2 regions of the Thalassospira sp. A3_1 genome follow, and region 2 is predicted to be linked to the other one. Evidence: riboswitches for the same ligand, from Rfam matches in the RefSeq annotation. Region 2 holds a riboswitch; the other holds the start of a gene.

Region 1 (14,888 bases), on a different contig from region 2:
GCGCGCGATATAGCCATCCAGACTGACCGCAATATAGATGCGGAACAGTTTCTTTTTCATGCTTTGCCCAACCTGTTCGGGGTCTTTGCCCCGTTATCAATTACTTGAGCATATCAGAATACAGATCCAAGGTGGCAAGAATCGGGCCGGACGAAAAACACCTCCAAAACAATGGTTTCGGAGGTGTGTGAGGGTCATTTCGACAGGCAAATCAGCATTCAACGACGTTGACATTAACCGCAAGCCCGCCCTGGCTGGTTTCCTTGTATTTGCTTTGCATGTCGATACCGGTCTGGCGCATGGTTTCGATCACCTTGTCGAGTGACACTGTATGCTGACCATCACCGCGCATCGCCAGACGGGCGGCATTGATCGCCTTGACCGCCCCCATGGTGTTGCGTTCGATGCAAGGCACCTGCACCAGACCGCCAATCGGATCACAGGTCAGGCCAAGGTTATGTTCCATACCAATCTCGGCGGCGTTTTCAACCTGTTCTGGCGTGCCGCCCATAACCGCACAAAGGGCACCGGCTGCCATCGAACAGGCGACACCAACCTCACCCTGACAACCGACTTCGGCAGCCGATATCGAGGCGCGTTTTTTATAAATCGAACCAATGGCCGCCGCGGTTAACAGGAATTCGCGTATTTTTCCCTGTGTGACATTGGCCCCGAACCGTTCGTAATAGCGCAGCACGGCGGGAATGACGCCTGCTGCCCCGTTGGTCGGCGCCGTAACCACGCGCGAACCCGCAGCATTTTCTTCGTTCACCGCAAGGGCATAAAGATTGACCCAGTCGATCACGGTCAACGGATCCTTAAGCCCCGCTTCGGGCCGTTCGGTCAGTTCAAGGTAAAGTTTACGCGCGCGCCGTTTGACATTCAGCCCGCCGGGCAGGATGCCATCCGACTTGCAGCCCCGTTCGATGCAATCCATCATCGCGCGATGCACGCGATCAACGAATTCCTCGGTCTCGGCGGGTTCGCGCCAGCTTTTTTCATTTTCGGCCATGACTTCGGCAATAGACAGCTTTTCCTGTTTGCAGATCGCCATCAATTCGTCGGCCGAGGAAAAAGGATAAGGCAGCGTTATGTTGTCGCCGGAATATTCCGCCCCACGATCATCTCCCGAGACGATAAATCCACCTCCGACCGAGAAATATTCCTGTTTGTGCAAAACAACACCATCATGGTCGAAGGCGGTGATCCGCATACCATTGGGATGTTCGGGCAGGCTTTCGGCCATGTGAAACACAAGATTGGTATCGCGGTTAAAGGAAACCGGATGGCGACCGTAAAGCTGTAATTCGCGGTCCCGGTCAATCGCATCCATCGTCGGTGCGATCCGGTCGGGATCAACAGAACGCGGCCGTTCCCCCGAAAGCCCCATGATCACCGCGGTATCGGTGGCGTGCCCTTTGCCGGTCAGGGCAAGTGATCCGTAAAGATCAACAATTACCGAGCCGATTTTTTCCAAAATGTTCCGGGCTTCGAGTTCCAGACAGAACCGATAGCCTGCCCGCATCGGACCGACGGTATGCGAACTCGATGGCCCGATCCCAATGGTATAAAGATCGACAACGGAAAGGTTAACGTCTTGCGGACGTTGTTTGTTTTCTTCGGTCAAAAGGGCCTCCCACGGCTCTTTGTCATGCGGAAAAATGCCGCACGACGTTATAGAACCGGTGTCTTGCCCCCTCTGTCCCTTGACCTGAGATTGTGCGCCCTGCCACCAAAAACAACCGCCTTTGACAACATGGCTTCATCCTTCGGTGGAAATATGGTGCCGGGCGTTGGCCCCGTACCGCTTTCTCTCTCCAGAGCCTCAATCCGCAACGGTCCATCTGCCTGAGAGTTTTCGGGGCTATTGCTCCTTCGGCGCCGATCTGATCACGGGATCAAAGCGGGCTCTCCCATCGCGGTTATTCGAGGTATCACCGTTGCATGCCAGATTACAGGCAGGTGGCAAGCCTTGTCAAAAAGCAGCTTTGCAACCGCACAAAAAATACCCGGCCGGAAGGCTGTTCAATGCTTCCATTCATGATAGATTGCGCGTTGAAAATGCTATGATTGGCAGCGTCTGATGGCGGACCCACCGCGCCCGACGTCATTGTACGGATGGTGAAATTACCGGAAAATAACCATCTTTACCGGTAATTCAGCCTTTTACCTTATTTCGTGTACCTTACTTCGTGGGATTATGATTGTGACTGTATCAAATACCGTAAAGCGCCCGCGTCCGGTGGTGCTGTGCATTCTGGATGGCTGGGGTTATCGCGAGGAAAGCAAGGACAATGCGGTTGCATTGGCCAATACCCCTGTTTGGGACGCGCTTTATGCCAATAATCCGACAGGCTTTTTAAAGGCTTGCGGTCTGGATGTCGGCCTGCCCGAAGGGCAGATGGGCAATTCGGAAGTCGGCCATATGAATCTGGGTGCCGGTCGGGTTGTGATGCAGGAACTGCCGAAAATTGATGACGCGGTCAAAACCGGTTTGATTGCCGAAACCGACACGGTCAAAAAAGTCATCGCCAAGCTTAAAGAAAGTGGTGGTATTTGTCATATCGCAGGGCTTCTGTCCGAAGGTGGGGTGCATTCCCATCAGGCCCATATGGCAGCCCTTGCCAAAATCATCGCATCAGCAGGTGTGCCGGTAAAAATCCATGCCTATCTGGATGGCCGCGATACCGCGCCCAAAAGTGCAGCCAAATTCCTTGAAAAATTCCACTCCCTGATTGGCGATGCCAATGTTGAAATCGTGACCGTCACCGGGCGTTATTACGCGATGGATCGCGACAACCGCTGGGAACGTGTCAGCCAAGCCTACTTCACGATGGTGCAGGGCAAGAATTACGCCGATGGCCGCACCGCCGAAAGTGCCGAAGCCGCGATCAAGGCGGCCTATGATGCCGATACCACGGATGAATTCGTTCTGCCGACCGTAATTGGCGATTATGACGGCATGAAAGATGGCGACGGGCTTTTGATGACCAATTTCCGCGCCGACCGCGCACGCGAAATTCTGGCCGCCATTTGCGCACCGGACTTTGACGGCTTTGACCGTGGCACCCCGATCAAATTCGCCGTACAGGCCGGCATGGTCGAATATTCGTCCGACCATGCGAAATATATGGATGCGATCTATCCGCCGCAGGTGTTGCCAAATATCTTTGGCGAAGTTGTTTCCAGGGCGGGCATGAAACAGTTGCGCATTGCGGAAACCGAAAAATATCCGCATGTATCCTTCTTCTTTAACGGCGGCGAAGAACAGGTTTTCGAAGGCGAAGACCGTATTCTAGTCCCCTCGCCCAAGGTTGCGACCTATGATCTCCAGCCCGAAATGTCGGCCCCGGAAGTAACCGAAAAGCTGGTGGCTGCTATCAGGGCAGAAACCTATGACGCGATCATTCTGAACTTTGCCAATCCCGACATGGTCGGCCATAGCGGCATTCTTTCAGCCGCCATGAAAGCCGCTGAAGCAGTTGATACCTGCCTTGGGCAGGTTGTTGATGCGGTTAAATCAGTGGGCGGTGTGATGTTCGTTACCGCTGATCACGGTAATTGTGAGATGATGGTCGATCCGGAAACCGGTGAACCGCACACCGCACATACGCTTAATCTGGTGCCGACCATTCTGGTAAACGGGCCAGAAGGTGTCACACTGGAAAATGGCCGCCTTGCCGACGTGGCGCCAACGTTGCTTCAGCTTCTCGGCCTGCCGCAGCCCAAGGAAATGACCGGCAAACCGTTGATCAAGGGCTTGAAAGGGAATGATGCGCTTCTTGCGAGCTGATCTGCGTTCCAAGACCGCCCTGCCTGCGCTGGCTGTGCTTGCAGCCATGATTGCGGGCGGGGCTGCGCCCTCTTTTGCGCAGTCGCTGCGCAAGGTCGACAGCCAGCTTGATAAACTTGAAAGCCAGTTGTCCGAACAACAGAAACAGGAAGAATTCCTGTCACGCAAATCGCGAGAGCTCTGGACCGAGGAACAGGCGCTTCAATCCGAAGCCATTTCGGTTGCCAGACGTGCCCAACGCCTTGAGACAAAGCTGACCGAGCTTGAAGACCAGCTTGCCGAACTTGAAATCCGCGAAAAGCGCGCCGCCACCAGCCTTGAAGACAAAGCCGGGCAATATGCCCGCATCCTGATGGCCCTGCAGCGGCTGTCGACCACTCCGCCAGAAGCCGTGATCGCCCTTCCGACCAGCCCCCAGGATACGTTGCGCTCCGCGATCCTTCTGAAGGCCGCCTTGCCCGGCGTCGAACAGCATGCTCGTGATCTGCGGGCCGAACTTGAAAAAATCGGCACCCTTCGCGAAGACATCCGCACGCGCAGCAGCGAAATGGCATCCGCCACCGAAGAATTACAGGCAGAACGCCAGTCATTGGCCGCCCTGCTTAACGAAAAGCGCAAACTGCGTTCGGAAACCGAGGCCGAGGCCAAAATGGCATCGCGCGCCGTCAATGAACTGGCGACCGAGGCAAAATCACTGGGCGATCTTCTGGAAAGCCTGAAAAAGCGGGCAGAAGGCGTTCCCGAACCCCGCATGAAACCGGAACGCCAGATTGCCAAACGTGAAGAGCCCAAACCTGCCCCGCCCCCATCGACCATTGCCAGAAACGAACCACCCGCCCCACCTGCCGAAAAGACGGCCCCGGCAAGCAAACCGTCAACCGCCCCCGATGAAGAAATGGCCGTTGGCAGTTCGATCACGCAGGCACACGGACAATTGCGTATGCCTGCAAGCGGGAAGGTCGTTACACTGTTTGGCGAACGGTCCCGCGGACCGGACGGGTTGGCGGTTACACATTCCAAAGGGATCGAGATCGATACGCGCCCAAACGCGCAAGTCGTATCCCCCTTTGACGGCAAAGTTGTATTCGCCGGGCCGTTCCGTGGCTATGGCCGCCTCTTGATTATCGAACACGGCGAAGGATACCATAGTCTTATCGCCGGTTTTGATCGGCTCGACAGTGTGGTAGGACAGTATTTGTTGGCGGGCGAACCTGTTGGAATAATGGGTGAAATATCGCCTAAACTCTATCTGGAGATGCGCCATGACGGCGAAGCGGTCAATCCGCTTCCCTGGCTGGCCTCGAAAAACGGCAAGGTAAGTGGATGAAAACCTCTCGATTGGCAGTATTCGCACTCGCTACCGGCATGACCTTGGGCCTTGCTTCGCCCGCGCTGGCGCAATCTTCACCAACAACTTCGGCCGAAACCTATCGGCTGCTGAACCTGTTTGGCGATGTGTTTGAACAGGTGAAATCGAAATATGTCGAGGAAGTCGATGACAAGCAGCTTATCGAAGCTGCTATCAACGGCATGCTCACATCGCTTGATCCGCATTCCTCATATCTGAATATGGATAATTTCGAGGAAATGCAGGTTGATACCCGCGGCGAGTTTGGCGGGCTTGGCATCGAAGTCACCATGGAAGAGGGCTTTGTCAAAGTCATTTCCCCGATTTATGACACGCCAGCCGAAAAAGCCGGTTTGCAGCCGGGCGATTACATCACCCATATCGACGGCACACCGATCCGGGGCCTTGGCCTGAACGAGGCAGTCGAGATGATGCGCGGCAAGGTCAATACCGATATCCGCCTGACCATCATGCGCAAGGGCGAAGCCGCACCGTTTGACGTGACGCTGACCCGGGCCGTGATCAAAATCCAGTCGGTCCGCTCCGAAGCAAAAGACGATGTCGGATATATCCGCATCACCAAATTCAACGAACAGACCTATAGCGGCCTGCAACGTGCGATCACCGATATGCGCGATCAGATCGGCCCGGAAATGAAGGGCCTCGTGATTGATCTGCGCAACAATCCGGGTGGATTGCTTGATCAGGCGATTTCGGTTTCGGACGCGTTCCTGGACAAGGGTGAAATCGTATCAACCCGTCCGCGCGATACCGAAAACACCGAACGTTACAACGCCCGTCCAGGTGATCTTGCCGACGGGCTTCCGATGATTGTACTGGTCAATGATGGTTCGGCATCCGCATCGGAAATCGTTGCCGGTGCCCTTCAGGATCACCGCCGGGCGGTCATCATGGGAACGCGCAGCTTTGGCAAGGGATCGGTTCAGACCATCCTGCCGATGCCGGGCAACGTGGCACTTCGCCTGACCACAGCGCGCTATTACACGCCGTCGGGAAAATCGATCCAGGAAGTCGGCATTGTGCCTGATATCATCGTACCACAGGCACGTGTAGAGAGCATCGAAGCCGCCCAGCGCCGGTCCGAAGCCGACCTTAACGGTGCCTTGCGCAACGAGGACGAAACCATCAGCAATGCTCAAAGCGATGCAAATGATCGCCGCAGTGCCGCCGAGGAAATCGCGCTGGAGGATTATCAGTTGTCACGTGCACTTGACATGATCCGGGGCATTGCCCTGTTCGCACCCCGCCCGCAAGGGTGAGGTGCGAACCGAATACCGAAAGAGACTGACCTTTCGTGATCAGGAAACTCATAAAATCCTTGCGGTTTGGCCGAAAGAAGGAACGGGATCCTCTCGATGACATGGGCGATGAAGAAACAGATGATGTTTCAAACACCCTGTCTGACGAGGATCTTCCCTTTAACGAGCTGCCGATTGAGGTCCAGTGGGAACGCCTGCCCAAGCGTCCGCCATCGCGGCGCTGGTGGTTGTCCAAGCTCCTGATCGTTGCCCTGTTTCTAAGTCCCATCGGGGCCGCGGCAATTGGCCTGATCCCGATCCTTGATCCAGAAACCGGATGGCGGCTGTTCCATCTGGGCAGCCCGAAAACAATCGCTGCTGTTCCCGGTTCCGAACGCGAACTTCAGGAAGAAATCGCCAAGGGCGTGCGTGACGTTGAAGAACGCACCCGTGCCGAGCAGGAGGCCCTTGCTAATGCCGGCACCAACCAGTCCGGCGAACCGCAAAATGCAGAAGACATTGCCAAACAGCTTGAAGGCGTTGCCGATCTGGTTGGAACACCGGGACAGGATGGCACGACCGACGGCAGCACAACACCGACCCCCGAAGAACTTGCCGCCCTTGCCGAGGAAGGCGCACTTGATCAGCCCATAGAGCCAGATCCCTTGCGCCCGGCCCCCATTCCCGGTCTGGATGAGGAAGGCAGCTTTGGGCGCATTCCGCGAATTGCCGATGATGGCACGACACCGTTTGATGCTTATAAACGCCCGTTTGCCGTGGTTGAAGGCCAACCCTATGTCGGTATCATTGTAACCGGTATCGGCCTGAATAGTGACAGAACACAGGCCGCAATCGAAGATTTGCCGCTGAACATTTCGCTGGCGCTGTCACCCTATTCGAACAATCTGCCCGAGGTCGCGGCCAATGCTCGGGCGATGGGTCACGAAGTATTCTTGCAGTTGCCGATGGAGCCAATCGACTTCCCGCTGTCCGATCCCGGTCCGCGTGCGCTTCTGACGAGCCTTCCGGAAGGTGAAAACCTTGTCAGGCTGGAATGGTTGCTGGCGCGATTCCCCGGCTATGCTGGTGTGGTCAGTTATCTTGGATCAAAGTTTGGCAGCCTTGACAGTGCCATCCGCCCGGTTATCGAGTTCATCGACCGGACGGGCCTGATGTATGTTGAAGGCACGAATTCAGGATCGATCAGTCTTGGCGCACAACTGGCATCGAATGCCGACACCCCGAATGCCATAGGCAATATCATGATCGACGAAATACCAAGCCGACGGCAAATTGACGCCCGCCTGAACGATCTGGTTGAGCAGGCAAAAAGCAATGGTGTCGCCATCGGGATCGCGCAATCCTATCCGGTCACCATTCAGCGCCTTCGCAACTGGTCGGCACGGCTTGCGCGTCAAGGGGTTCAGCTTGCACCGGTTTCGGCCCTTGCAAAGATGCAGGTCACACCGCAATCTGCGGTCGAGGCGGAAGCCGCCCGGCGTGAAGCAGCACTGGCCGAAGAACGTGCGCAGCAGAATGCCGCCCCGGAAGATACCAGCGACGGCGCAAATGAAACAATCGAGAATTGACGGCATAGCTGACGCGTAAACGCGGACAAGGGGGTAAAAATGGCCAAGAAACCAGGTAGCAAGTCGAAGAAAGCTGCCAAGCCGGACAAGGATCAGCCGATCGAAAGTACCAGCGGAGCTGGCCTGACAGCGGAAGATTTACCTTATCGTCCATGCGTCGGGATTGCGCTGTTCAATGATGACGGACAGGTCTGGATCGGCAACCGGATCGGATTTGAAGGAGCATGGCAATTGCCGCAGGGCGGCATCGACGACGGCGAAACCGCAGAACAGGCCGCACGGCGCGAGCTGTCCGAGGAAATCGGAACCGACAGGGCAGAAATCATTGCCGAAACCCCCGACTGGCTCACCTATGACCTGCCCGACCATCTGATCGGCAAGGCATTTGGAGGCAAATATCGTGGCCAGAAGCAGAAATGGTTCGCCATGCGCTTTACCGGCAAGGAAAAACATATCAAAATCGATGTGCCTCATCCCGAATTCGACGCGTGGCGCTGGACCGATTTCGGAACTTTGCCCGATCTGATCGTGCCGTTCAAAAGACCGGTTTATTTGCAACTGGTCGAAATCTTTCGTGATGTACCTCAAAGAATTCGAAATTCGGGGACGGCATAAGACGCCACGTTATTTCTTGATCACTGCGCGCAAAGCGCTAGATTGCAGAAAATCAAGATACATCATAAGTTTAGAGGAGTTCTAAGATGGGTGCGGATCGCTTGATCTTCGGTGTTCTGACGATCGTGGTAGGTCTTTTTGGCCTGTTCTATGCCTCGGGTTCGCTTGACGGCTACTCGTATTTTGTTGGTCTGGCACTGTTCATCGGGGCGGTGCTGTTCATGTTCCAGTTGATCAAGGGACATTATGACCAGCAGGAAAAGGACTCCCATAAGTAACGCCGAAACGGTTCGCATCGCCTTAAAGGTTTTCTTTCAGGACCATGCGCGGTATGGATCAGGGTATGACCAATACACACTGGGACCCCGTTCGCTACGGCCTGTTTGGCGATGAACGCCGCCGCCCGGCCAAAGATTTGATCGCCCGCCTGCCCAAGCCGGCGGATGGCTTTGTACCGCGTCACATTGTCGACCTTGGCTGCGGACCGGGTTCAATCACCGCATTGCTAGATCAGGCGTATCGGACACCAGAAAATCCCGATGTCCGTATTGTCGGGATTGATTCATCATCGGAAATGCTCGAAACCGCCAGCACATGCGATGAAAATATAGAATGGCAACAGGCTGATATCGCGCAATGGGAGCCTGACGAGCCAATCGATATCCTGTTTTCCAATGCCGCCCTGCAATGGGTTCCCGAACATGCAAAACTGTTCCCGCGGCTGACACGATTTTTACGACCCGGCGGCTTGTTGGCCATTCAGGTGCCGAACAATTTCCTGGCCCCCAGTCATCAGCTAATTGGCGAAGCCGGAATTGAATGGCGCGACGCAGTTGCCGAAGCAACCCAGCAAATCCGGATCATGCGGCCAGGCGACTATTTCGATGTTCTTTCCCCGGACTGTGATGCCATTGATCTTTGGCAGACCCAGTATTGCCATGTCTTGCATGGTGAAGACCCGGTGTTTGACTGGACCTCGTCAACCGCCTTGCGGCCGGTTCTGGCCGCCCTGCCCGACGATGATGCGCGCGCCGCATTTTGCGAAAAATACAAAACCCGCTTGAAACAGGTCTATCCCCCGCGTGAAGATGGCATCACCCTGTTTCCGTTCAACCGGTTATTCATGATTGCCCGCAAACGCGACGCCTAAGTCCGACACGCCGCTTTATTGGCGGGCATCCGAAGGAGCAATCCATGCCCGCCTTTCGTGATCATTTTATTCCCTGCTGCGGTTATGAAGTTCATGCCCGGACATGGGGCACACCGGATAAACCGGCCCTTGTCATGAGCCACGGTCTGGCGCGGCTGGCCGATGATTTCGATCATGTCGCCCCGCATTTCACGGATTCCTATTTCGTCCTGTGCCCATCCATGATCGGACGCGGGCTTTCCGGGTGGGCCAGGAATCCCGACAGCGAATATACCCTGCCTTTCTACGTCGCACAGACGTTTGAAATGCTTGAATATTTCAAAATTTCAAGCTGCAAATGGATCGGCACATCGATGGGCGGGCTGATCGGGCTTGCCGTTACAGCCGAAGCTGCCGGATGGATCGAAAAGCTGGTTTTAAACGATATCGGCCCGGAACTTGATCCGAACGCCGTTGCCCGCATCAAGTCATATGTCGGCACAACGCCCGAGTTCGAAACAATTCATGATGTCGAGGAAATCGTCAAACTGGTCTATGCGCCGTTCGGAATCACTGACGAAGCCACATGGTCATTTATTTCTGCGCGTTCCGTCCGGCGCATGCCCAACGGAAATTTCATGATGCATTACGATCCCGAAGTGATGCGCGTTTTTGCCGAACATATTGATTCCTTTGATGCCTGGGATCAATTCAACGCCCTTCCATGCCCCGTAATGCTGATCAGTGGTGCGAAATCTGATCTGATCCCGCCCGCTATCGTAAAAAAAATGCGGGAACAAAAACCGGAAATGCCGGTTTTAACAGTGGCAAATTGTGGTCACGCACCCCACTTGAATGACGAGGAACAGATAAAAGCCATCAAGGCGTTCCTCACCGACTGATAAAGCCGGGACCGGAAACATCCAGTATTTGTTCGCACAAGGGGATGTGCATCAACTGGGATCAGGCTGTCGGGATACGAGGCATGAATGTATCACGTCCAATAATGTGGCCGATTGCAAGCCTTGCAATTGCTGTGATGGCAAGCGGGTTTTCGCAAACGGCCCAAGCACAGTCGACACTAACTGCCACGCCAGATGGAACCGGTGTAACGATTGGTTTGCCCAAAATCGATGGCTCCCCCAATTCGCTGGTTCCCGGTATTTTACCGCCCGCATCCCCGGGTGGCATGCGCAACTATTTTTCCACGCGAGGCAATCGCGGGATCGTGCTGGGCAATCCCGCCAGCGATTCCGAGGGTGACCTGTCCCTTTTCTGGCTTGAAATGGACAGCCAACCAACATCAAGCAACGGTATTGCCGCCCAGATTGGAATCGGTTTTGCGCCACGTCCCGATCTTGGCTTTGCCTTCGGCCCGGTTTTCGAATTGAATGGCCCGATTGGGCAAAGTGCCAGCATCGGATCGGGCAATGATTACGATGTGACACCAACGCATCGTCCCGGTGGCGTGTACAGTCAGAACTTTTCAAGCAATCCTGCGGGAACAGATGATGCAGGCATTGCGGCAAGCCTGTCCTACATGCCGTTCCAGGATATCTGGATCGGATTGCACGGCCGTGTAACCAGCGACCTTTCATCAGGCCCCAATACAGCAGAACCCGACCGGTTCGATGCAATGCTTGGCCTGACGGCGGGTTATCGTCTGGAATTCTGAGCCCGCTTTGAACCAATCCTGCACGCGATACTCAATTACCCTTTTGTCAGCCCGAACGAGGCTGTATGACTCCTAGGGTCAGGACTCATTAGGGAAAGACGACGCGAAGCATGACCACCACGCCAACACCGATAAACGGGCCGAATGCCGACGCCTTTTCCGCCTGCAACGACCTTGCCGCAGCCAAAAATGCCAATCTGTATCGTGCGGCCATGCGCCTTGGTCCGGAACGGCAACGTTTCTTTCTGGCCGCCTATGCGTCGATGCGGGTGATTGATGATATCGTCGATGACGGGTTCCTTGAACTGACCGATCATGAACGGGACTATGCCCGCGAAGATACCCTGATCGCGATTGACCAGTGGCAGCAACAAATCGAAGCAGCCAAGAAGGATAACGACAATCCACATCCCGAAAGCGGCCCGCTCAACCAGCGGGTTTTCGATGCCCTGCGTCTGACACTGGGACGCAGCGACCTGGAAGTTGATCCGTGGGTTGATCTGGCCGATGCATTGCGCCGCGATGTTGCCGAAGACCCGATGGATGAATGGGACGATTTCATTGCCTATTGCGAGGGGGCAACGGCGGCCCCGGCATCGATTTTTGTCTATCTGCTTTCGGCACGATTCGATAACGAGATCGGATATACATCGCCCCTGACCAATCCGCCGCTCTATCACGCGCGCGACATGGCGATTTTCTGCTATGTGGTGCATATCCTGCGTGACCTGCCAGACGATATCAAAGGCCCCGACAGGTTGGTGACGATACCCGCCGAAATCCTGATTGCCGCCGATATAACGCTTGGCGAAATCCGAAATGCCATCGGACAGAAGAAATATGATGATCTGGACCGGTTGGGCACCATCCTTCTGGAACGCGCGTGGGAACATTTTGAAACCGGACAAGCCCGGTCGGCCGAACTTCTGGCGATCCTGGACCCGGAAGAAACCGATACCCTGTCACGCCTGTTTGCCGTCTATATCGAACTGGCCAGTGCAATGATGGATAATGGTTACGCAGCCTTCCTGAAAGATCGCGATACAATCATCGCCCAAACAGCAAACAACAGCCTGCCCGGATAACAAAAACCCCGCCAATCGGCGGGGTTTTGCATTTAAGAACCGGCAGATTGCGGATCAGCCACGCAGGGCAGCAACCCCCGGCAGCTCTTTGCCTTCAAGCCATTCGAGGAAGGCACCGCCCGCCGTCGAGACATAGGAGAAATCCTGATCGGCATCGGCATGACGAAGGGCCGCAACCGTATCCCCACCACCCGCAACCGACAAAAGTTTACCGGCTTTGGTCAGTTTTGCCGCCTGCTGTGCAACGGAAACCGTCGCCGTATCGAACGGTGCGATTTCAAACGCCCCCAGCGGACCGTTCCAGACCAGCGTTTCGCATGTCTCAAGGCGTTTGTTCAGATCGACAATGGTTTTCGGCCCGGCATCAAGGATCATGCCATCGGCTTCGACATTATTGATGTCGGAAACCGTGTGATCGGCATGCGCTTTAAATTCCTTGGCGACCAGACCATCAACCGGCAGAACGATTTCACAATTGGCGGCTTCGGCCTTGGCAAAGATTTCGCGCGCGGTTTCCAGAAGGTCATGCTCGCACAGCGACTTGCCAACATTGACCCCCTTGGCCGCAAGGAAGGTATTGGCCATGCCACCGCCAATAACCAGCTGATCAACCTTGGCAACCAGATTGCCCAGAAGGTCCAGCTTGGTTGAAATCTTGGCACCGCCAACGATTGCCATCACCGGATGTTTCGGTGCTTCAAGCGCATTGCCAAGCGCTTCGAGTTCGGCCTGCATCAGACGACCGGCATAGGCCGGAAGCTTGCGCGCCAGTCCCTCGGTCGAGGCGTGCGCACGGTGCGCGCAGGAAAAGGCATCATTGACGTAAATATCGCCAAGCTTTGCTAGTTCAGCAACAAAGGCCGGGTCATTCTTTTCTTCTGCCGCGTGATAGCGAAGGTTTTCCAGAACCGCGATTTCGCCGTCCTTAAGGCTGTTCACCACGTCTGCCGCCGCTACACCAATGCAGTCATCGGCAAATTTCACCGGACGACCAAGCTGTTTGGCAAGAGCATCGGCAACCGGCTTAAGCGACATTTCGGCAACGCGTTCGCCCTTGGGGCGGCCAAAATGGGTAATCACAACCAGTTTCGCACCGGCATCTGCCAGTTCGATCAGCCCCGGAACCGTGCGTTCGATGCGGGTGGTATCGCCCACAACGCCATCTTTCATCGGAACGTTAAGATCAGCGCGCAGCAAAACGCGCTTGCCAGCGACATTGACACCGTCAAGCGTATTGAAGTCAGCCATTATCTGAACCTGCTTTTGAGTTTAACAAAAGACGGGAGGGGGCGTCCCGACATGGGGTGAACGGAGAACCCGTTCATAACGACACCGACCCGTCATGTTGCCCGCGGGGTCGGCACCATAAATCCAATCAATGCTGTCCCAGAAGGGATCCGTGCAAAAAGCCCGAGAAGCTGGTCGCAACCGGCCCGGTCATCAGGACATGATCATCGGGCAGCCATTCGATGGTCAGCGGACCGCCATCCAGAATGATTTCAGTTTTCCGGCCCGTCAAACCACGGCGCGCAGCCGCAACACCGGCAGCACAGGCACCCGTGCCACATGCGCGCGTCACACCAACACCGCGTTCCCAGACCCGCATGCGAATCCGGTTTTCGCCGATGATGCTGCATACCTCGATATTCGCGCGTTCGGGGAACATCTCGTGATGTTCTAGGACGGGACCAAGCTTTTCGATATCAATCGACTCGGCATCATCGACAAAGAACACGGCGTGCGGATTGCCAACATTAACACCGACCGCATCCGACAGGCTGCCCAGAGACAACGGAATATGGTTGGTATCCACCGCCTGACCCAGCGGAATATCGCGCCAGTCCAGCCTCACCTGCCCCATATCAACGGTGACACGGCCATCGGCCAGTCCATTGGCATCAAGCAAACCGACAACGGTTTCAATAATGACATCCTTGCGACCAAGTTCACCCATGACAATGTTTGCGACACAGCGCGTGGCATTGCCGCAGGCCTCGACCTCGCCGCCGTCATTATTGCGAATGCGCATGAAGGCATCTGCAAGCTCGTCTCGCGCCGGTTCGATCACGATCAACTGGTCGCAACCGACTCCGGTCTTGCGATCCGCGATGCGGGCCGCGGTCGCGTTATCAAGATCAAGCACGGCGGGATCGCGTCGTCCGTCAAAGACAACGAAATCATTTCCCAGACCATGCATTTTGACAAAAGGAATACCGTTCATAACCGCCTTATAACGGTGTCAGCGGATGCCGTCCACCAAACTCAATGCGATCAATGCTGTGCTGCCGGTGCGCAGTAACGGATTTTGCGCGGCACAAAGCCGGCTCCGCTGAAATAATCGCGCAGGCGTTCTTCCATTTCGCCGACCGAAACATGAACCGCCGCACAATGATGT
Region 2 (14,888 bases):
CCGTTCTGATCGGCATCAAGCTTGCGGGGGGTACGATTGGCTGGGGCATCCAGTTCCAGCAACCGCTGTTCCTGACCGTGATGACCATCATCGTCGCCCTGTTTGCCTTCAATATGTGGGGCCTGTTTGAAATCAACGGCCCGGCCGAACTCGGCAATGCCGCCAATGATGCCATCACCACGCGCGAACAATCCGGAAGCCACCTTGGCGGTCATTTCCTGACCGGCATGTTCGCCACCCTGCTGGCAACCCCGTGTTCGGCCCCGTTCCTTGGCACGGCGGTCGGTTTCGCGCTGGCCGGAAGCAGCTTCGACATTTTCTGGATATTCACCCTGCTGGGCATCGGGCTTGCCATTCCTTATCTCGCGATTGCCGCCCGGCCCGAAATCGCCCGACTTCTGCCTAAGCCCGGTCGCTGGATGGGCTTTGTCAAAGGGGTTCTGGGCGTGGCCCTTGCCGGGACCGCCATCTGGCTGCTGTCGGTTCTGGCGGTTCAGATCGGCATGGGCGGGGCGATTGCGGTTGGTGTGGCCCTTGTGATCGCGGGCATCCTGCTGTTTGCCCGCCACCGCACGACGGTGCAGAAACGCAAATTTTCTTTTACAGCACTTGCCACCCTTGGCGTGCTGGCCGCCCTGTTTGCACCGGGCTTTTCCAAGGCCCCGGTTCGCGAAACGGGGGGCGCTGAAACCGTCACCGGCAAACTCCCGTGGCAGCCCTTCGCCCCGGATGAAATCGCCCGCCACGTTGCCGATGGCAAAACCGTTCTGGTCGATATCACCGCCGAATGGTGTGTCAGTTGTCAGGTCAACAAGAAGCTGGTCCTTGAAACCGACGAGATCACCGCGGCCCTGTCTGCCGATGATGTCATTGTGATGCAGGGCGACTGGACCCGTCCCGACCCGGTGATTGCAGGCTATCTTGCCGGCTATGGCCGTTATGGCATTCCGTTTAACGCCGTGTTTGGCCCGAACGCCGAAAAAGGCATCCTGCTTTCGGAACTTCTCAGCAAAAAAGAAGTTATTGCTGCACTGGCCGATGCAAGCGGCCGGGCCGATCTTGTCAAAAACTGATCCGGTCCATGTCTTTGCGTATCGCGGCCAGCATGCAGGAACCGATGACAAAGATTTGAAACCATCGCAACATCACCGGATATGATTGAAGATCAACCCGTTTTGCTGTTTGATGGCCCTATCCCAGAACAAGGGCGGCAATAAAGCCACCCGCATGACGGAGAAAACCCCATGACCATCGAAATCGGCAGCACCCTTCCCGAAGTCACCCTTTTCCGCGCAACGGCTGACGGCCCCGAAGCCGTCAACACCAAGGAATTTTTCGCCGGTCGCAAGGTCGTCGTCTTTGCCGTGCCGGGTGCCTTCACCCCTACCTGCTCGGCCAAGCATCTGCCGGGCTTCGTTGCCAATGCCGATGCCATCAAGGCAAAGGGCGTTGATGAAATCGTCTGCCTGGCATCGAACGACGCCTTTGTTCTGCGCGCATGGGCCAAGGCGGAAAATGCCGGTGACAACATCACCATGTTGTCCGATGGCGATCTCGCCTTCGTCAGCAAGACCGGTCTTGAACTGGACCTGACCGGTCGCGGTCTTGGCAAACGCGCCAACCGTTTTGCGATGATTGTCGATGATGGCAAGGTTACCGATCTTGCGGTCGAAGAACCCGGTGCCTTTGACGTGTCGAGTGCCGAAACCGTTCTGGGCAAACTCTGATCGGTTCACCCGAACCCCACGGCCTGAAAACAGAAAAGCTCCGCATCACTGCGGAGCTTTTCCTATATCTGTAGACGCTTAACGCGGCAAAAGGATCGGAATCGGGTCCGACTTGCTGTCAAAATCGCATTCAAAAGTCGGATTGGTGTGTTTGGCAATGAAATGCACCACACCTTCCCTGAAGTCCTCCTTGATCGGGGACCAACTCATGAATACGCCGCCCCGGTTGTCATATTCGCGAATATCGCGGTCCCGGAAAAGTTCACGGAAACTGTGACCAAGATCCTCGGTCGCCCCGGCAACCAGCCACGACGGCTTCAAACCGCCATGCCAAAGCAGATAAACACCCCCGACATTGTCGAGTTTGAGTTCGCTGAAATCATCAATCATGAACAGACGATAATATTCGCCGCGCGGGCTTTTCCGCCATTTGATATCTTGTGCCTTTGGCTGGCGCATACCGCCAAGCGACCAGAATCCCATTTCATCCTCCAAGCGTGCATGAATGCGCGCAACTGCCCGTCACACGCATCCCAACACAAGCTTTTGTTTTTATGAACAATACGATATCGGGAAACTGTAAACTTTTGGTTGACTGATTACAGGTCGCGATTTCGCAAGATCTTGTTCTGGCGCAAGACTCACTCCGGGTTTCAACCTGGAATATAATATCCTGTCGAACATTTTGGAATAGTCAGTCAAACAATTTGTCGATGTCGTCCTGGCTGATTCCCTCGCCTTCAAGCTGCGGACCATTCAGAAGATCGTCATCTTCATTTCTTGGCGTTCCGTCATCATCATCGGGAACCGGCAGGTCGCTAAAGGCATCCTCGCCCCAGATCAGGATCATGTTGTGAACCCGTTCCTCAACGAATTCAAGGGTGCGAACCACCTTGTTGATGCGCTGCCCGGTGATGTCCTGGAAGTTACAGGACTCGAAAACCTTGGTGACCAGAAACGCGATCTGTTCGACATGGTCGGCGACAAAGTCGTTCGGCGCCGCATTTTTAAGCGTCATCGCCAGATCATCGATCTGTTCGGCGGATTCAAGGATCGTATGCGTTGCCATTTCCGTATCCTTGATGATCGCATCAAGTTCGGTGGTCGCATTGACCAGACGGTCATCCTCCGCCTTCGGATGGCGCAGCGACGCAATCTGCATCTTCGCCTTGTGAATATGCTCGTTCATTTCCTCGATCTGCTTGCGGATCAGTTCGAGGTCGTCACGGTCGGGCTCGGATGCCCCCGGACGGTTGCTGTGGGTAAAATTGCTGCTGACCGGTTCGGGCAGAACATCCGTCGCACCACCGGATGGGGCCGGGTTTTCCAGATGGGCCGCATCAACCGTGCCACCGGTACGAACCGCATCGCGAAGCTCGGCAACTTCGGATCGAAGGGCACGGATTTCATCCAGAACCGCCTGATTGATCCCCGTCGCGTCCGCCGTCGCGGCTGGCTTTGGCGCCGGTAATGCCGCACCTGCCCCCATACCGGTTTCAAGCGTCGGATCGAAAAAGGAATCCGACCAATCTTCGACCACACCACCCGAACGTTCTTTTAAACGGCGTTCTGCGGTGAAAACCTTCTGCACGCGACGTGACATGACTGACTTCAATCCTCCGGCAACGGGGTGTATTCCCCGATCCCAATTCCCCCGATCATCCGTCCCCGTGGTCCGATGATCACTTTAAAACAAGTATAAGGGTCCAGATTGCTACAAGTCCAATGGGTTTCAAGAACAACCCCTTGAAAAAGAACACCCCGGCCAACCGACCGGGGTGTGCAAAAAGGTTATGCTGCGTTGCAAATCAAGCAGATTCAGGCATCCAGCGCAGAACCGGCTTTCTTGCCGCCGCCGTTTCGTCAAGACGACGGCGCGGCGTCAGATACGGTGCATTCTTGAAGAATTCCGCATCGCCCGATTCTGCCTTGGCCACCAATGCCAGAACCGCATCGCAGAACTGGTCAATCGATTCCTTGGTTTCCGTTTCCGTCGGCTCGATCAAAAGCGCACCATGAACCACCAGCGGGAAATACATGGTCATCGGGTGGAAGCCTTCGTCGATGATCGCCTTCGCCAGATCCAGCGTCGAAACACCGGTATCTTTCAGGAAATCATCGTCAAACAGCGCTTCGTGCATGCAATAGCCGGGGAATGCCACGCTCAGCTTGTCTTTCAGACGCGCCAGCAGATAGTTGGCATTCAGCACCGCATCACCCGATGCCTGACGCAATCCGTCCGCACCGTGGCTTTTCATATAAGACAGCGCCCGAATGAACATGCCCATCTGGCCGTGGAAGCCCTTCAGACGACCGAACGGCTTTTTGCCATCCTGTTCTTCTGCGGTTTCCACCAGATGGAATTTCTCGCCCTTGCGCACGACATAGGGGATCGGTGCGAACGGGGCCAGTGCGTCGGAAAACACAACCGGACCCGAACCCGGTCCACCGCCGCCATGCGGGGTCGAAAAGGTTTTATGCAGGTTGATATGCATCGCATCAATGCCAAGATCGGCCGGGCGCACCCGTCCGACAATCGCGTTGAAGTTCGCCCCGTCGCAATAGAAATACCCACCGGCCGCATGGACCAGATCGGCAATCTTGCGAACGTCGCGCTCAAACAGCCCGCAGGTATTCGGGTTGGTCAGCATGATCCCCGCAACATCGTCGCCAAGCTTGGCTTCGAATGCCGCAAGGTCCACACGGCCATCTTCGGTGGCCGGGATCGAATCAACCGTGAAACCACATGCCGCGGCCGTTGCCGGGTTGGTCCCGTGGGCTGATTCCGGCACCAGAACACGACGACGGTTTTCACCGCGCGCATCAAGCGCCGCACGGATCGCCATCATGCCGCAAAGTTCACCCTGCGCACCCGCTGCGGGCGACATGGAAACCGCGGGCATCCCGGTCAGAACCAGCAGCCAGTGTGCGCAACTGTCAATCAGTTCAAGCGCCCCCTGAACCGTGCTTTCGGGCTGCATCGGATGCAGGTCGGCAAGACCGGGCATACGCGCAACCTTTTCGTTCAGGCGCGGGTTGTGTTTCATCGTGCACGAACCCAGCGGGAAGAAGCCGGAATCAATGCCAAAGTTTTTCTGCGACAGGCGCGTGAAATGACGCACCACCTGCGGCTCGGACAGGCCCGGAAGACCAACATCACTATCGCGATCAAGGCCACCAAGGCGTGATTTGATGCCCGCTGGCTTCGGAAGGTCAACACCGGTACGACCCGGTTCGCCCTGTTCGAAAATCAGCTTTTCCTCAAGAACCAGGCCGCGGTTACCGGTATGGGTGGTAAAGCTCATGCCAGCACCTCCTTCAATGCAGACGCAAGGTCCGCGATGTCTTCGTCGGTGTTGGTTTCGGTCGCCGCCACCAGCATGTAATGGTCCAGATCGTCACGGTTCGGATACAGGCGCGACAACGGAACGCCACCAAGGATACCCTTGGCAACCAGTGCCTCGACCACCTCGGCTGCCGGTTTGGCAAGCTTGACGGTGAACTCGTTAAAGAAGCTGTCATTGACAACTTCCGCACCCGGCACCGCATCAATCGCATCGGCGGTCTTGCAGGCGGTTTCATGGTTAAGCATTGCCACACCACGATACCCGTCTTCACCCAGAAGGCTCATATGCACCGTAAAGGCCAACGAACACAGACCGGAATTGGTGCAGATGTTCGATGTCGCCTTTTCGCGGCGGATATGCTGCTCGCGGGTCGAAAGTGTTAGAACAAAACCGCGCTTGCCGTCCTGATCGACCGTTTCACCACACAGGCGACCGGGCATCTGGCGTACCAGTTTGCTGGTCGTCGCAAACAGACCGACATATGGCCCGCCATAGTTCAGGTTGTTACCAATCGACTGGCCTTCGCCGCAGACGATATCCGCGCCAAAGCTGCCCGGTGATTTGACCGCGCCAAACGCCATCGCCTCGGTAAAGACCACGATCAGAAGCGCACCCTTGGCATGGCAGGCGTCCGCCAGCTTCGTGTGATCCTGAATACGGCCAAACACGTCCGGATACTGAACCACGACGCAGGCGGTCTGATCATCAATCAGATCATCCAGCTCGTCGGCGGTTGCCTGCTTTTCCGGGTGCCCGTCGCGACCGGCAACTTCGGTATCGCTATACTGGCAATAGGTTTCCGTGACTTCACGGTAATGCGGATGCAGACCACCCGACAGAACCGCTTTCTTGCGCCGTGTTGCACGGCACGCCATCAGAACCGCCTCCGCGCACGACGTTGCCCCGTCCCACATCGATGCGTTGGCCACATCCATGCCGGTGATCGATGCCACCTGGGTCTGGAATTCGAACAGATACTGCAACGTACCCTGTGCGATTTCCGGCTGATACGGGGTATAGGCCGTCAGGAATTCACCACGCTGGATGATGTAATCGACCGTGGCCGGAACATGGTGGCGATACGCCCCCGCACCCAGGAAGCTCGGCACGCTGGCCGTGCCCATGTTTTTGGCGGCCATTTTCGCCATGTCGCGTTCGACCTGCAATTCGCCCAGATGATGGGGCAGATCGACCGGCTCGGACAGCAACGCGCCTTCGGGCACGTCACTATATAATTCATCAACGGACTTTGCCCCGATGGTTTCAAGCATCGAGGCGCGATCCGCACTGGTTAGCGGAAGATAACGCATATCTTAAAGGCCTTCGACAAAGTCTTTATACGCAGCTTCGTCCATCAGCTCATCAAGCTGGGACTCATCGGAAAGTTCCATGCGGAAGAACCAGCCATCGCTTTCCGGGGCTTCGTTCACCAGTGCCGGATTGTCATCAAGCTCTTCGTTGGCTTCGACAACGACACCATCAAGCGGCGCATAAACGTCGCTGGCGGCCTTGACCGATTCGACAACTGCCGCATCACCATCCTTGGTCAGCTTTTTGCCAACTTCCGGCAGTTCGACATACACGATATCGCCAAGCGCCTGCTGGGCATAATCGGTGATGCCGACGGTCGCGACACCGTCTTCATATTCAACCCATTCATGTTCCTGCGAGAATTTTTTAGCCATTGTAATCGTCCCTGTAAGATCAGTTGTCTCTAAAATCTGTGGTCTGTCCGGTCTTCCCGTTTTCCGGGATGTTCCGGTTTTGCGGCTTCCCGGTTGTTCCGGTTGTTCCGCTATTTTTATCCCGGAAGGGCAACGTCGCGCCGCCCGCCCGATCCGTTCTGGCGATCAGCCGCGATAATAACGGTGCGGTGCAAACGGCAGCTCGACGATTTCCGCCGGGCGGGCCTTGCCGCGCACCATCAGATCGACTTTGGTACCCGGGGCGGCAAATTCAATTGCGACATATCCCATCGCAATCGGGCCATCCACGGTCGGGCCGAAACCACCGCTGGTGATTTCGCCAATTTCTTCACCGTCACTGTTCAGGACAGCGGTATGTTCACGCGCTGGTGCCTTGCCTTCGGGCTTGATCCCGACACGTTTGCGATCCGCCCCGTTGGCAAGCTGATCAAGGATGATGTCTGCTCCCTTGAACCCGCCTTCCTCGCGGCGGCGCTTGTTGATGATCCAGTTAAGGTCGCCTTCGACCGGGGTGGTCGTGGTATCGATATCGTTGCCATACAGGCAAAGACCGGCTTCAAGACGCAGCGAATCACGCGCGCCAAGGCCAATCGCCTCGACTTCTTCCTCCGCCAACAACTTGCGCGCCAGTTCTTCGGCGCGCTCATTCGGCACGGAAATCTCGTAACCGTCTTCGCCGGTATAGCCCGACCGGGTGACAAAGCACGCGATACCGGCAATATCGATCTCGGCAAAGCTCATGAATTTCATCTCGGCAACCGACGGTGCAAACCGTGCCAGCACGCGGGCGGCGTCCGGTCCCTGCAAGGCCATCAATGCGCGGTCGTCAATCTCGATCAGCTCCACACCGTTATCAAGATTGGCTCGCATATGGACAATGTCATCATCCTTGCACGCGGCATTGATCACCAGAAACAGGCTGTCGCCCGCATTGGTGATCATCAGATCGTCCAAAATCGTGCCATCGTCATTGGTGAATGCGGAATAACGGGTGCGGCCGGGTTTCAGGATCGCGATGTCACCGGGCACCAGCTTCTCCAGCTCGGCCACGCGATGTTCACCGGTCAGGCGAACCTGCCCCATATGCGAAACGTCAAACAGACCGGCCTTCGCACGGGTATGCAGATGTTCGCCCTTCACCCCCAGCGGATATTGCACCGGCATGTCGTAACCGGCAAACGGCACCATCTTGGCACCCAGTTCCACATGCAAATCATAAAGGGCGGTTTTCAGCAGTTCGGTTTGATGATCGGCCATCAAGGTCTCCAGACAGGCGTTGCGAAACATAGCCGACCAGTGGCCAACCACGTCCCCCTCTGTCTTGGAGCCTGAAAGAATCACAGCCGGTTTGGACACCGGTCTGCTTACATCTTCGGCGAGGCGCACATCGATTTTCAATGCCGCCTGCTTTCCAGAGTCCCATCTCCCCGCGGTCCGTTTGCCTGAGAGTTTCCGGGGTGGTTGCTCCTTCGGCGTCCGCGCAATCCCTATCGATGCAATCACGCACATCGATCAAGACCGTGGCACTCTCCCACGGGGATCATTTGGGTATGCCCCCTTATACGGATTTGAATCCGACCAGACCAGCCCCAAAAATCATATCCTTTCGACCCCACCCATTGGTATGAGGATTAAAAGCCCTTTTTTGGCCCCTCCGGCAAATGTCCATTATTTCGTATGAGGATTACCGAAAACGAACTTTTGTCCAAAAACGAAAATCCCGCCACGCGATGCGGGCGGGATTTGATTACTCACTAAAAATGAATAATAGGCCGGATTATTAATTTTTTCCGAAGCGTCGATTGTAATCGAGCTGATCGGCACTCAGCTGGAAGCCAAGGTAAATCTCGTAATCCGGACCGGCCCAGACATCGTCCAGCGGCACGTTCAGGGTCACCTGCTCGTCACGATAGCGCGCCAGGTTCAAATTGCTCGGAAAGACCATGTCGACATCAAACAGATTCTTCTGGATGAACTCGCCGGACGGGTCCTTAAGGGCTACGAAATACTGGAGTTTTGCGTTGCGCCCCTGCGCTGCCGGGCCCAGTTCGGCATTGATGATCGGGCTGATGACGACATTCAGAACCTTGTCATCAAGGTCATAGCCGCAATCGCCCAGATATCCGCCAAATTCGGCTTCAAGGATCACATCGGTCAGATCCCTGCCCTGACCGTTGAACTGCACCAGACGGGCGGTATCATTGGGCAAAAAGGCCCGCGGGCATGCCGGGACCGGCTGCTCTTCGAACGTGCCGCACGCTGCCAGGAAACCGGCAAACGACACCAAACCCAATGCACAAATACGCCGCAGTCCGTTCGCAATCGTCATCCAAGCCTCTATAGAACTGGTCAAATTCGCTGTCATGCCCGATCCGGGCACAGCCGCGCGCAGTCTATTCGCTCCGATATGGCGACACAACCCGCTTCCGTTTGAAATCAGTGCATTCACAACAATTGCCACCAATACATGCATCCACATCCATCTTTGCATGGTGTCTGTCATTGCACGTCCGGTGCTGGCGGGTTATGTAACGAAGACATTTGAATAACCGTGCCATCGCATGGCACACCTCATGAACATTCGGACCCGTATCATGTCTGACAAAGCCGACCTTCGGATCATTCTTGCCAACCCGCGCGGTTTCTGCGCCGGGGTGGATCGCGCGATCGAGATCGTCGAAAAGGCGCTGGTGAAGTACGGCGCGCCGGTCTATGTCCGCCACGAAATCGTCCACAACAAATTCGTGGTCGACCGCCTGCGCGACATGGGGGCTGTTTTTGTTGATGAACTTGATAAGGTTCCCGACGGGGTTCCGGTGATCTTTTCCGCCCACGGGGTGCCGAAATCCGTCCCCGAAACCGCCGAAAGCCGCAAGCTTGAATATCTTGATGCGACCTGCCCGCTGGTCTCCAAGGTCCATCGCGGGGCGGAACGCCACCATGCCGATGGCAAACATATCCTTCTGATCGGGCATGCCGGCCATCCCGAGGTGATCGGCACCATGGGCCAGTTGCCACCGGGCAGCATGACCCTGATCGAAACCGAGGAAGACGCCGAAAACCTGCAGGTCGAAAACCCGGAAAACCTTGCCTTCGTGACCCAGACCACCCTGTCGCTGGACGATACGGCAAGGATCATCTCGATCCTGCAAAGCCGTTTTCCCGCGATCGAGGTCCCGAAGAAAGAAGACATCTGCTATGCGACCACCAACCGCCAGCACGCGGTCAAGCTGATCGCAACCGATGCCGATGCCATTCTGGTGCTGGGCGCGCCGAACTCGTCGAACTCGAACCGTCTGGTCGAAGTCGCGAAACGCGAAGGATGCGACCGCTCGGTTCTGGTCGAACGCGCCAAGGACATCGACTGGTCCAAGCTTGACGGCATTTCGACCCTTGGCATTACCGCCGGTGCCTCCGCCCCGGAAATTCTGGTCGAGGAAGTCATTGATGCCTGTCGCGAACGTTATAACGTCACGGTCGAAACCCTGACTTTGACCAATGAAAACGTCACCTTCAAGCTGCCCCGACAGCTTGCCAGCTAACCCAGCTCTGATCCAGGAAATCCGGACATCACATGGCCGTCTATACCGACGTTTCTGACGAAGACATCGCCCGTTTTGTTGCCGAATACGATATCGGCAATGTGATTTCGTTCAAAGGCATCGCCGAGGGTGTTGAAAACACCAATTTCCTGCTTCAGACCGATCAGGCATCCTTTATCCTGACCCTGTATGAAAAGCGCGTGAACCCCGATGATCTGCCGTTCTATCTGGGCCTGATGGATCATCTGTCGGCCAAGGGGCTGAACTGCCCGACGCCGATCCACGGCAGGGACGGGGTTGCATTGCGCCGTCTTTGCGGACGCCCGGCCGCCATCACATCCTTCCTTAATGGCATGTCGCCACGCCGGATCATGCCCCATCACTGCACAGGTCTTGGTACCGCGCTGGCGCAATTGCATACCGCCGGTCAGGATTTCGAGATGTATCTTGGCAATGCGCTGAGTGTGAAGGGCTGGCGTCCGCTGTTTGAAAGCTGCCGTGCCGATGCCGATGGCGTTCAGCCCGGCCTTGAAAAGCTGATCGAGGACGAGCTGGCCTTTCTCGAAGCAAACTGGCCCCATCAATTGCCCGCGGGCGTCATCCATGCCGATCTGTTCCCGGACAATGTGTTTTTCTTCCCCGGAAAGGACGATGTATCCGGCCTGATCGATTTCTATTTCGCATGCAATGATCTGCTGGCCTATGACATTGCGATCTGCATGAATGCATGGTGTTTCGAACCCGATAACAGCTTTAACGTCACCAAGGCGCGAAACCTTCTGTCAAGCTACGGCAAGGTGCGCACCCTGTCCGATGACGAACTGGCCGCCCTTCCGATCCTTGCGCGCGGGGCGTCTTTGCGGTTCCTTCTGACCCGGCTTTATGACTGGATCAATACGCCCAAGGATGCGCTGGTCACGCCGAAAAATCCGCGCGAATACATCAATAAACTGCGTTTCCATCAGCGCATCGACAGTGCCGGCGCCTATGGCCTGGGCGAGGAATAGGATCTAATGACGGCAACCGAAGACAACCGCGTCGAGATTTACACAGACGGCGCGTGCAGCGGCAATCCCGGTCCCGGCGGCTGGGGTGCAATCCTGCGATTTCGCGGGGTGGAAAAGGAAATGTCGGGCGGTGATCCCGAAACCACCAATAACCGTATGGAAATGATGGCTGCGATCAGTGCGCTTGAAGCATTGAAACGCCCCTGCATCGTCGACATTTATACCGACAGCAGCTATGTCCGGGACGGAATTACCAAGTGGATTTGGGGATGGCAGAAACGCGGATGGAAGACCGCAGACAAGAAACCGGTCAAGAATGTCGAGCTATGGCAACGGCTTCTGGATGCCCTGAAACCTCATAAAGTTGAATGGCACTGGGTCAAAGGACATGCCGGGCACCCCGAAAACGAACGGTGTGACGAGCTCGCACGACAGGCCGTACCAAAATAAACTTGACCGACAAGTCCTTGAAGCTGCTGGACTTCGATCCAAAATAGATGGACCGGGACAGTTTTTGTGAACGCTATATGAAAAAAATGAAATCAAACTTGCTTTTGGGCTGACTTCCGGATTGAGTATGACAGTCTTAGGGGTATTGGAGCCCACCCGAAGGTCGAGTATGGTTGCCATTAACTAATCGATAGTGGGTGCCGAGGAGAAATACGCTTGTCGCGCGGATCGTACGGCTTTTTACAACGGAAGTCGCTTAGCAGCCGATTGCTTTTTATCGCGCTGCCGCTGGTTTCCTTGTTCTCCCTCGCCCTGTTCGTTGTCTTCGGATACGTCAGTTATACTGTGCTGCGCGACGATCTGACGGAAAAAATCGAACAGACGGCCGATATCAATGCCCGCGTTCTGGCAACACCTTTCTGGTATCTGGATGTCGACAATATTGAATCAGCCCTGAACGCCATGAGCCGCGATCGCGATATCGTCGCGGTGCAGGCACTGGGGGCTGACGGGACCGAATTCGCCCATACCGGCGTTTCCCAATCCGAACTGAACGATACCCTGCGCCTGTCGCGTCGCGTGTTCTTTGAACGCAACAATGTGCGCCATGATGTCGGCGAACTTGTGATCTTCTTCACAGAAGCCCGCGTTCAGGATCTGCTGTTCCGCCGGATCGTGATCGACATGATCCTGTTCGGCCTGCTGATTGCGGTTGTGGCTGCAAGCCTCCTGATCGCGAACAAGCGTTCGATCAAGGAACCGCTGAACCGGCTTTTGCATTCCATCCGCATGACCAAACATGGCCGGCTCCGCCGCCCGGTGGAATGGAACAGTGCGGATGAACTTGGCCTTCTGATCCGCGAATATAACGAAATGGTCGCCCTGCAGGGGCAGGCACAGGAAGAGGCCCAGCGCAAACAGGCCCTTCTGGAAGCCACCCTTCACAATATCGGCCAAGGGATATGCCTGTTCGATCAGGACCTGAACCTGATGGTCTGGAACGAACGCTATATCGAATTGCTGAACCTGCCGCGCGATCTGGTCAAGGAAGGCACGCCGCTTTCCGATATCCTGCGCTTTAACGCCGAACGCGGCGAGTATGGCGATGTTAGCATTCAGGCCCTGATTTCCGACCGTGTCGCGATTGCGCGCCGTCGCGAACCCTATCGGATGGAACGTACCCGCCCGAATGGCCGTGTGGTTCAGGTCGATCATAACCCGATGCCCGGCGGCGGTTACGTCGCGACCTATACCGACATTACCGAACGCAAACAGACCGAAGCCCGCATGCGCCATCTGGCCGTCCATGACGTGCTGACCAGCCTGCCGAACCGCACCCTGTTCCTGGATCGCCTGCGTCAGGCATTGCTGTCCGCCCGCCGGTTCCAGCGCGGGGTCACGGTCCTGTTTGTCGATCTTGACCGGTTCAAGGACATCAACGATCACTTTGGCCATGATGTTGGCGATCTGATGATTCAGGAAATGGGGCAGCGCCTGTCACGGATCATCCGTGATTCCGATACCGCCGCCCGTCTTGGCGGCGACGAATTCGCGATCATCCAGACCGACGTTCAGAATATCGAAGACACCATCGCCCTTGCCCAGCGCATCATCGATGAACTGTCCCAGCCGTTCGATTGCCGTGGCATCCGCCTGCATTCGACCGCCAGTGTCGGCATCACCCTGTTCCCCGAAGACGGCGAAAACCCCGAACAGCTTGTCAAAAACGCCGATATGGCGATGTATGCCGCCAAGGCCGAAGGCCGCAACAATTACCGCTTCTTCCTGCCGTCAATGCATGAACGGGTCAAGGAACGCAAAACAATCGAAGAAGACCTGCGCAACGCGCTGGAATATGACCAGCTTGAACTTTACTATCAGCCGAAAATCGACTGTCGCACCGAAAAGGTCGTCGGGGCCGAGGCGCTGGTGCGCTGGCACCACCCGGATCGTGGCATGATCCTGCCGGGCGAGTTTATTTCGGTCGCCGAGGAATGCGGCCTGATCAACCGGCTGGGTGCATGGGTTCTGAACAAGGCCTGCAAACAGACGCAAATCTGGCGCGAAACCACCTTGCCGGGGCTTCGTATTGCGGTAAACCTGTCCCCGGCACAGTTCCAGGATGCCGAACTGGTCAGTTCCGTCACCCAGATCATGGATCAGACCCGCCTGCCCGATGGCACGCTGGAACTGGAAATCACAGAATCGATCCTGATGAACAACCCGGAAAAAGCCGTTTCGACCTTGAACGAGCTTAAGGGCCTTGGCGTGCGGATCGCGATTGACGATTTCGGTACCGGTTATTCATCGCTGAACTATCTGAAACGTTTCCCGGTTTCATCGATCAAGATCGACAGGTCGTTTGTCAACGACATCCATGTCGATATGGATGACAAGGCGATTGTCGATGCGGTGATCGGATTGGGCCACAGCCTTAACCTTGAAGTCGTCGCCGAAGGCGTTGAAGAAGTCGAACAGCACGAATATCTGCGCGACAAGGGATGCGACTTCATTCAGGGCTTCCTGTTCGCCAAACCGCTGCCCGCCGCAACCTTTGAAAACTGGGTTCTTGAACGCCACGGCCGCCAGACGGCACGGATTGCCGTCAAGAATTGACCGGGCTTTAAGGCTTCAGGCAACAGGGATTGCGTCATGCCGTTGCGTTCATTCACCGACATCATCACCGAAACGGCGGCCCTCAAGGGTGGCATGGATTCCATCAATGCCCGGCTGATCACGCCCAAGACCCCCGATGAAATCCGTAAAATCCCGTCGGACCGGTGGCTTTCGGCCATGACGATGTGCGTGTTTCAGGCGGGGTTTAGCTGGAAGGTCATTGAAAACAAATGGCCGAATTTCGAAACCGCCTATGACGGGTTCGATATCAGCCGCTGGTCGATGATGCATGACGAGGATATTGATCGCCTGATGGCAACCGACGGGCTTGTCGCCCATGCACCGAAAATCAGATCCGTTGGCCCGAACGCCCATTTCCTGTGCCAGATCGAAGATAAGCATGGCAGCATTGGTGCATGGTTCGCCGATTGGCAGGTTGCCGATTATTGCGACAATCTGCGCATCGTTCAAAAAGGCGGATCGCGCCTTGGCG

What was found. A riboswitch is a leader RNA that binds a small molecule or an ion and turns the genes downstream of it on or off. The one in region 2 is predicted to bind glycine.
Region 1: it holds a riboswitch for glycine, as region 2 does, so the genes downstream of both, J7395_RS07800 (L-serine ammonia-lyase) here and gcvT (glycine cleavage system aminomethyltransferase GcvT) in region 2, are expected to answer to the same signal.

Annotation. Positions count from the first base shown of each region.
Region 1 is NZ_JAGHQQ010000002.1:161,034-175,921, reverse strand. Features, by position in the region: gene J7395_RS07805 (dihydrofolate reductase family protein) at 1-60, opposite strand, end outside; gene J7395_RS07800 (L-serine ammonia-lyase) at 212-1,627, opposite strand; glycine riboswitch at 1,698-1,823, opposite strand; glycine riboswitch at 1,827-1,926, opposite strand; gene gpmI (2,3-bisphosphoglycerate-independent phosphoglycerate mutase) at 2,201-3,793, shown strand; gene J7395_RS07790 (peptidoglycan DD-metalloendopeptidase family protein) at 3,774-5,120, shown strand; gene J7395_RS07785 (S41 family peptidase) at 5,159-6,421, shown strand; gene J7395_RS07780 (divergent polysaccharide deacetylase family protein) at 6,523-7,989, shown strand; gene J7395_RS07775 (RNA pyrophosphohydrolase) at 8,029-8,604, shown strand; gene J7395_RS07770 (hypothetical protein) at 8,691-8,882, shown strand; gene J7395_RS07765 (methyltransferase domain-containing protein) at 8,948-9,754, shown strand; gene J7395_RS07760 (alpha/beta hydrolase) at 9,799-10,635, shown strand; gene J7395_RS07755 (hypothetical protein) at 10,719-11,408, shown strand; gene J7395_RS07750 (squalene/phytoene synthase family protein) at 11,519-12,493, shown strand; gene J7395_RS07745 (phosphoglycerate kinase) at 12,548-13,741, opposite strand; gene dapF (diaminopimelate epimerase) at 13,869-14,714, opposite strand; gene J7395_RS07735 (hypothetical protein) at 14,765-14,888, opposite strand, start outside.
Region 2 is NZ_JAGHQQ010000001.1:575,466-590,353, forward strand. Features, by position in the region: gene J7395_RS02635 (protein-disulfide reductase DsbD domain-containing protein) at 1-1,073, shown strand, start outside; gene J7395_RS02640 (peroxiredoxin) at 1,245-1,727, shown strand; gene J7395_RS02645 (hypothetical protein) at 1,806-2,210, opposite strand; gene J7395_RS02650 (protein phosphatase CheZ) at 2,422-3,330, opposite strand; gene gcvPB (aminomethyl-transferring glycine dehydrogenase subunit GcvPB) at 3,536-5,032, opposite strand; gene gcvPA (aminomethyl-transferring glycine dehydrogenase subunit GcvPA) at 5,029-6,384, opposite strand; gene gcvH (glycine cleavage system protein GcvH) at 6,388-6,759, opposite strand; gene gcvT (glycine cleavage system aminomethyltransferase GcvT) at 6,925-8,037, opposite strand; glycine riboswitch at 8,095-8,197, opposite strand; glycine riboswitch at 8,201-8,324, opposite strand; gene J7395_RS02675 (hypothetical protein) at 8,561-9,145, opposite strand; gene ispH (4-hydroxy-3-methylbut-2-enyl diphosphate reductase) at 9,375-10,322, shown strand; gene J7395_RS02685 (homoserine kinase) at 10,355-11,329, shown strand; gene rnhA (ribonuclease HI) at 11,336-11,779, shown strand; gene J7395_RS02695 (EAL domain-containing protein) at 11,996-14,395, shown strand; gene J7395_RS02700 (DNA-3-methyladenine glycosylase I) at 14,432-14,888, shown strand, end outside.